One region of the Streptomyces anatolicus genome, then DNA from elsewhere that is predicted to be linked to it. Evidence: riboswitches for the same ligand, from Rfam matches in the RefSeq annotation. Region 1 holds a riboswitch; the other holds the start of a gene.
What was found. A riboswitch is a leader RNA that binds a small molecule or an ion and turns the genes downstream of it on or off. The one in region 1 is predicted to bind cobalamin.

Region 1 (3,975 bases):
AACTCGTTCCCACAATGGGCATACGCCCTTGTCTTCACGGTCATCCTGTACGGCGCGAACCTCATCTCCGTGAAGCTCTTCGGTGAGCTGGAGTTCTGGTTCTCGATGGTCAAGGTCACCGCCATCATCGGCATGATCCTGATCTGCGTCGGCATCCTCACCATCGGCTTCTCCGACGCCGGTGACACCGCGACCGTGGCCCACCTGTGGAACCAGGGCGGCTTCTTCCCGAACGGCATCGGCTCGACGCTGATGACGCTCCAGATCGTGATGTTCGCCTTCCTCGCCGTCGAGCTGGTCGGCGTCACCGCGGGCGAGTCCAAGGACCCGAAGACCGTCCTGCCCAAGGCCATCAACACCGTGCCGTGGCGCATCGCCGTCTTCTACGTCGGCGCGCTGATCATGATCTTGTCGGTCGTGCCGTGGACGCACTTCCAGCCCGGTGTCTCGCCGTTCGTCGCGGCCTTCGAGAAGATGGGTCTGGGCGTCGGCGCCGCGATCGTGAACTTCGTGGTCCTCACCGCCGCGCTCTCCTCCTGCAACTCCGGCATGTACTCCACCGGCCGCATGCTGCGCGACCTGGCGCTCAACGGCCAGGGTCCGAAGCTCTTCACCAGGCTCACGAAGAACGGCCTGCCGCTGCTCGGCACCACGTTCTCCGCCGCGTTCATGCTGGTCGGCGTCTGGATCAACTACCAGTGGCCGGGTGAGGCGTTCAACTACGTCGTCTCCTTCGCGACCATCTCCGGCATGTGGGCCTGGATCATGATCCTGGCCTGCCAGATCCGCTACCGCCGCAAGGCCGACCGCGGCGAGCTGCCGCAGTCCACCTTCCGGGCCCCGGGCGCCCCGTACACCAGCTGGTTCGCCCTGCTCTTCATCGGCATGGTCATCGTGATGATGGGCGTCGACAAGGACGCGCGCATCTCGCTGTACGCCGCCCCCGTCTGGGCCGCGATCCTCGGGGTCACCTACCTGGTCCTCAAGAGCCGCAACCCGGAGGCCGCCGCGTTCAACAAGCGCAAGGTCGGCACCGCCGCCTCCGAGACCGAGCCGGTCACCAAGGACTGACACCCGCCCCTCGGGGCACCTGTCCAGCATTCGGGCCCGCCCGTACCACACTTCGGTACGGCGCGGGCCCTCTGCTTATCCTGACTGCCATGCTGACCATCACCCAGGCCCTCCACGACCAGATCGTCGCGCACGCGCGCCAGGACCACCCCGACGAGGCGTGCGGCGTGATCGCGGGCCCGGCGGGCACCGGCCGCCCCGAGCGGTTCATCCCGATGCTGAACGCCGCGCGCTCGCCCACGTTCTACGAGTTCGACTCGGGTGACCTGCTCAAGCTCTACCGCGAGATGGACGACCGCGACGAGGAGCCGGTGGTCATCTACCACTCGCACACCGCGACCGAGGCCTACCCCTCCCGCACCGACATCAGCTACGCCAACGAGCCCGGCGCCCACTACCTCCTGGTCTCCACCGCGGACACCGACGGAGCGGGCCCCTTCCAATTCCGTTCGTTCCGGATCGTCGAGGGCCAGGTCACCGAGGAAGAGGTGCGGGTCGTACAGGCATACTGACCCCGACATCTTCGAGGCGGCAGGAGCCAGGAAGCCGGTGCGAACCCGGCACGGTCCCGCCACTGTGACCCCACCCCCATCCCGGGGCGGGGGAGTCAGGAACTGACCTGCCGCCTTCTCTCCACACCACGCAGGGGACGCGGAAATCCCCTCAAGGAGGCAGTTCAGCCATGTCCCGCGCCCTACGCGTACTCACCACCGCGGCCCTGCTCGCCCCGCTCGCCGCCTGCGGCTCGTCCGGCCCCGCCGACTCCGGCAAGCCCGCCGCCAAGGCCGCCGGATTCCCGTACACCGTCACCAACTGCGGTGTGCGCACGACGTACGACGCACCCCCCAAGCGGGCCGTCACCATGAACCAGCACGTCACCGAGGTGATGCTGGAACTCGGCCTCAAGGACCGCCTCGCCGGGACCGCCTACCTCGACGACAAGGTCCTGCCGAAGTACGAGAAGGCGTACGAATCCGTTCCCGTCCTCGCCAAGGAGTACCCCTCCTACGAGAAGCTGCTCGCCGCCAACCCCGACTTCGTGTACGGCGGTTACGCCAGCGCCTTCCTCGCAGGCGACGGCCGCAGCCGCTCCGCGCTCGCCAAGTCCGGCATCAAGAGCCGCCTCAACGTCGAGGGGTGCGCGAAGCGGGCCGTCTCCATGGAGGACGTCTACCGCGAGGTGCGCGAGGTCGGCTCGACCTTCGGGGTGCGCGAGCGCGCGGACAACTGGGTGAGCGGCGCGAAGCGGGAGCTTGCCGCCACCGAGAAGAAGGCGAAGGGCGGAAAGCCGGCCTCCGTCTTCGTCTACGACAGCGGCGACAAGACGGCGTTCACGCTGGGCGGCCGGGGCATCGGCAACGACATCGTCGAGCGGGCGGGCGGCCGCAACGTCTTCGCCGACGTGGACAAGTCGTTCGGCGACGCGTCCTGGGAGAAGGTCGTCGAACGCAAGCCGGAGGTCATCGTGATCCTCGACTACGGCGCCACGACGGTCGCCCAGAAGAAGCGCCGCCTCCTCGACGACCCGGTCCTGGCGGACGTCCCCGCCATCAAGAACAAGCGCTTCGCGGTGCTCCCGCTCTCGGACGTGGTGACAGGGGTACGAGCCCCCAAGGCGGTGAAGAAGCTGGCGGCACAGCTGTGAGCACCCCCCAGCCCGTCCGGCGCCTGTCCCAGCCCGGGGGAGACCGGTTCCAGCCCGTCCGGCGTTTGAGGACGAGCCCGAAGGGCGATCAACCGAGCCACAGGGGGCGCCGCCTCCTGATCCTGACGGGACTGACCGCAGCCCTCGCGGCAGCGACCCTCGCCGGGCTGGCCCTGGGCTCGGTCAGGATCCCCCCGAGCCAGGTCCTGGACATCCTCACAGGCCACGCGGAACCCTCCCCCTTCCGCACCATCGTCCTGGACGTAAGGCTCCCCAGAGTCATCCTGGGCGCCACCGTAGGAGCCGGCCTGGCAGTCATCGGCACCGTCCTCCAGGCCCTCGTCCGCAACCCCCTCGCCGACCCGTTCCTCCTGGGCGTCTCCTCGGGCGCCTCCGTGGGCGCGGTCTCGGCGATCGTCCTCGGCGGCGTCTTCGGCCTGGGCGCAGCCCTCAGCACCGCCGTCACCATCCCCGCCGCCTCCTTCGTGGGCGCGCTCGTCTCCCTGGCCCTCGTCTACGCCCTGGCCAGAAGCGGCGGCGGAGGCTTCGCCACCGGCCGCCTGATCCTCGCCGGGGTCGCCGTCTCGTACATCCTGACCGCCCTGACCAGCCTCATCCTGGTCACCGCCGACAGCGCCGACCACCTCAAGGAAGTCCTCTACTGGACGCTCGGCGGCCTCGGCAGCGCCCGCTGGGACATGCTCGCCCTGCCCTGCGCGGTGCTCGGCGTCGGCACGGCCCTGCTGATCGCGCTGGCCCGCCCGCTCGACCTGCTGCTCGTGGGCGAGGAGGGCGCCACGGTCCTCGGCCTGGACACGGCCCGCTTCCGCGCCGCCGTCTTCGTGCTCGCCTCACTCCTGACCGGCGTACTCGTCGCGTACAGCGGCGCCATCGGCTTCGTAGGCCTGATGGTGCCGCACGCCGCCCGGCTGCTGGTGGGCGCCGCGCACCGCCCGCTGCTGCCGGTGGTGGCGCTGATGGGCGCGGTGTTCCTGGTCGTCGCCGACCTCGCCGCGCGCACGGTCGCCGCCCCGCAGGACATCCCGGTCGGCGTGCTCACCGCGCTGACCGGCGGACCGTTCTTCCTCTGGCTGCTGCGCAGGGGCCAGAGCCACGAAGGGGTGGCCACGTGACGCTGATCGTCGAGAACCTCGGGTACCGGGCCCCGGGCGGGCCGCGCCTGCTCGACGGCGTCTCACTGACCGTCGCCGAGGGCGAGACGGTCGGCGTCGTCGGCCCCAACGGCAGCGGCAAGACGA
Region 2 (3,975 bases), on a different contig from region 1:
ATGTCCGGCGGCGCTGAACGCCCGCCCGGGACCGGACGCCTCCGTACGGGCCTCGCCTGGGCCGCCCTCCTGGCGGGCCTGGGCCTATGGGGCGCCCAGATCGCGGACCTGCGCGCCGGCCTCTCCGCGCCCGCGAACGGCGACGCGGCGGCAGTCGGCCGCCCCCTCGGAAACGTCGAACTCCCGCCCGCCCACGAGCCGTTGGCCCCCGCACGGCCCCGGCACGTCGAGGTGCAGTCCCTGGAGGTCGCCGCCCCCGTCACCGCCCGGGGCCTGGACCCCGAAGGCGCCATCGACCCACCGCCGTACACCCAGGCGGACACCGTCGGCTGGTACGGCGGGGGCACCCGCCCCGGCGCCCCGGGCGCCGCCCTCTTCGTCGGCCACGTCGACACGCGGACCGAGCCCGCGGTCTTCTACGACCTCAGCGCGATGCGCCCCGGCGAGAAGATCGACGTGAGCCGCGACGACGGCACGGTCGCGGAGTTCACCGTCGACGACGTCCAGGTCGTCACCCGCGACCGCTTCGACGCGAGGAAGGCGTACGGCCCCCACGAGGGGGGCCGCGCCGAACTGCGCCTCATCACCTGCGGCGGCGTCTTCGACAGAGCCACCGGCACCTACACGGCCAACGTGATCGTCTCGGCGTACCTCACCGGAGTACGGGGGTAGCGCGGCGCTACCTCACGGGAGTACGGGCGTCGCGCGGCCCGCCGCCGACGGTCTGAGCGCCGCCCGCAGACCGAGCCCGCCGAAGACCGCCGCGAACACCGCCCACAGCAGCGCGTGCGAACCGAGCGACAGCATGCGGAACTCCCACAGCAGCGTCGCGTCCACCGGGACCGGGTCCGGGTTCCCCGGGAGCAGGAACAGCACCGCGAGGACGACGACGGCCGTGAGCGCCACCGCCAGGTGCCGCACCGGTTCGGGGCGCGCCGACAGACGTACGTACACCTGTCGTACGAGGAACATGCCGAGGACGCCGATGGCGACCGCGGCGAGCCACAGCGCCTGGCGGTCGCCGACGGTTCCCGCGTCGCCGACGCCCGGCGGGTTCGCCGGATAGCGCAGGCCGGGCAGGAGGGAGACGGCGAGGAAGGCCGCCGCGGAGAAGGCCAGCGCGCGCGGCCAGGGACTGGCGGCCGGATCCCGGCGGTGCACCGCCGCGTACGCGACGGCGAAGAGGACGCCGAGGGCGAGCCCCGCGACGACCGCGGTGACCACGAGGCCGCCGTGCTGCGTGGAGCGGCTGAACAGCTCCTCGTGGTGCTGGACGGCCTGCGCCGCGCCGTGCGCGTGCTCCTCGGCGGCCGAGCGCTTCTCCTCGGCGCGGATGGCGCGGTCCATCAGGGGTTCGGCGAGCAGCAGCGAGAAGAGACCGGCGGTGAGGCCCGCCGCCCCTCCCGCCAGCAGACCGCGCCCGAGCAGGGGGAGTACGGGGGAAGAGTGCATGGTGCTTGTGCCCGTCCGCCCGGTCAGTGGCACGGGGCACCGAAGAGGTGCCGGCCGTCGTGCGCGAACTCGTGCAGATAGTCGCCGGTCGCCGAGATCAGCGTGCCGTTGTCGAGGAACACGGCGTAGAGCGCGACCAGCGCGAGGATCGCGGCGGCCGAGGCGATCAGCCAGTCGCGGGTCTGTGTCACGGCGGCCTGGCTCGCCGTGGTGTCGGTGTGCGGCGCTGCGGAGTGCAGGGACATACCGGTGGGCCTCCTTCTGGGGTTTCCACGCCCCATGGCAGGAGGACGACGGTTCAGTTCCTGACTTCCGCGCACGCTCGTCGCGTGCGGGTCACAGTGGCGGGACCGTCCCGGATTCGCACCGGGTTCCTGTCAACCGTCGCCTCGATGTATGGACTTGTCGTCTCGGAGAGTCCCAGCACGTCAGGGGGGCTGTCAACACCCCTCGGGAGGCCCCCGCGGCACGGGGCGGACCGGCGGTCCCGGCCCGATCGGCGGCCCGCTCCCCCCTGAGCCACCGACCGGGCTGGTCCTCGACCGCGCGCGCACGAGCTGCGGGAGGAACCCGGCGCCGGCGCGGGAGGTTCACGGCCATTCCGGAATGGGGGAATGACCGAGAAGGCCGGGGGCTTGGGCCGTGCGACAGACTCTAGGACGAATGAGCGCGTCGGCCTAGAGGGATCCGGAGTCCGGATATCGCCAATTCGCCCCTCCCTTTCGCGCCGGGCTTCCCCGCGTTCCGCCCCGGGCTTCCCGCCGCGGGGGCCGTTTTCTCAGGAAGACGCCGACCGGTCCTTCCGGAGCACTTCACCGTCGAGCGTTCTCTTGATCACCTGAACGGCGACCATGTCGATGACCTGCCGTTCCCTGCGCGCATAACGCCGTAACGCCTCAAATGCCTCGTCCATACCGGTGTTCCAGCGCTCGGCGAGCATGCCTTTGGCCTGTTCTATGCGAATACGACTGTCCAGCGCCCTCTGGAGCTGCTGGGTGAGCGTCAGGTACCGCGCGTGGGTGCGGTGATGGGCCAGCCCCACCGCGGCGGCGTCGGCAAGCACCTGGGTGATCCGCAACTCCACTTCCGCGCAGGCCTTTTGCTGTGCGTGCGATACGAAGACATTCAGTACGCCGAGCGTCGAACTGCCGTGCCGCAGCGGCACCGCGAAGGTCTGCGCGACGCCGTGCTCACCGGCCCGCTCGGCAAACGCCGGCCAGCGGGCCGACGCGTCGTGGGAGTCGACACGCACCGGCGGCACGGGCTCGCCGGTCCCGAGGCTGTCGAGGCACGGCCCGTCCTGCCGCTGGACCGCCAACAGGGCGCGCACCGCTTCCTGTTGGCGGCTGCCGGGAATGAGGCGGACGCCGTCACCCCCGTCCGCGTACAGCACGCCGGCGCCCTGCGCGTCGAGCAGCTCCACTGAACGGTCCGACACCCGGCGCAGATGGCGCTCAGGGTCGAAGTCGTCGGTCAGCGTGTCCGCGGCCTCCACCAGAACTTCCGCGAGCCGCAGTGCGCATGGGCGGTCCCCCATGACCCTCTCTCCTCCACTCCCCGCGGACTGCGCCTACCCGGCCGCGGCGCGGCGGTAACGCGCCCCGCGGCACCTCTCGGTAACAGCTCTCCTACAGCTCTCTCCGCCCGACGGACGACCCTCGTGGACACAGTGTCCTTATGTCAGGATTGGGATACGGACAGTGCACCCGAGGGGGGACTGGATGTACCGAAAAGGCACAGGTCGCGGACGTGGTTTCGCGGCCCGGGGGGTGCGGACGGGAGTGGCGCTGGCGGGGGCCGCGCTGCTCCTCTCCGGGTGTTCCTCCGGCGGTGACCCGGAGGGGGAGACGTCGGGTACGCCGGTGAAGCAGCAGCCCAAGAAAGAAGACCCCTACTGGGTCAACCCGGAGGGGAACGCGGCCAAGCAGGTCGCCGCCTATGAGAAGGACGGCGAGAAGGACGACGCCGAACTGGTCCGGAAGATCGCCGAGCAGCCCGTCGCCGAGTGGCTCGTCCCGGAGAACGCGCAGGACCAGGCGCGCGGCTTCACCGAGGCCGCCGAAAAGGCCGACAGGGACGCCCTGTTGGTGCTCTACAACATCCCGCACCGCGACTGCGGCCAGTACTCCGGCGGCGGCGCGGCCGACGGCGACGCCTACCGCGCATTCGTCGACGAGGTAGCCAAGGGCATCGGCGACCGCCGCGCCACGGTCATCCTGGAACCGGACGCGGTGCTGCACATGGTCGACAACTGCACGCCCGAGCAGTTCCACGAGGAGCGGTACGACCTGCTCAGGGGCGCCATCGACAAGCTCAACTCCCTGAAGAACACGAAGGTGTACCTGGACGCGGGCAACGCGGGCTGGCAGAACCCCGACTCGCTCTGGGAGCCCCTGAAGCGGTCCGGTGTCGAGGAGGCCGACGGTTTCTCGGTGAACGTATCCAACTTCCAGACCACCGAGGCGAGTACGGAGTTCGGCAAGAAGCTCTCGGCGAAGGTCGGCGACAAGCCGTTCGTCATCG

Region 2: it holds a riboswitch for cobalamin, as region 1 does, so the genes downstream of both, GKQ77_RS21025 (CbtB domain-containing protein) here and GKQ77_RS08955 (ABC transporter substrate-binding protein) in region 1, are expected to answer to the same signal.

What each region holds. Positions count from the first base shown of each region.
Region 1 covers NZ_WMBF01000061.1:7,447-11,421, forward strand. Annotated here, with positions in the region: gene GKQ77_RS08945 (amino acid permease) at 1-1,071, shown strand, start outside; gene GKQ77_RS08950 (M67 family metallopeptidase) at 1,161-1,583, shown strand; cobalamin riboswitch at 1,588-1,708, shown strand; gene GKQ77_RS08955 (ABC transporter substrate-binding protein) at 1,754-2,716, shown strand; gene GKQ77_RS08960 (FecCD family ABC transporter permease) at 2,833-3,849, shown strand; gene GKQ77_RS08965 (ABC transporter ATP-binding protein) at 3,846-3,975, shown strand, end outside.
Region 2 covers NZ_WMBF01000254.1:643-4,617, forward strand. Annotated here, with positions in the region: gene GKQ77_RS21015 (class F sortase) at 1-672, shown strand; gene GKQ77_RS21020 (CbtA family protein) at 685-1,452, opposite strand; gene GKQ77_RS21025 (CbtB domain-containing protein) at 1,476-1,697, opposite strand; cobalamin riboswitch at 1,732-1,852, opposite strand; gene GKQ77_RS21030 (GAF and ANTAR domain-containing protein) at 2,231-2,989, opposite strand; gene GKQ77_RS21035 (glycoside hydrolase family 6 protein) at 3,174-3,975, shown strand, end outside.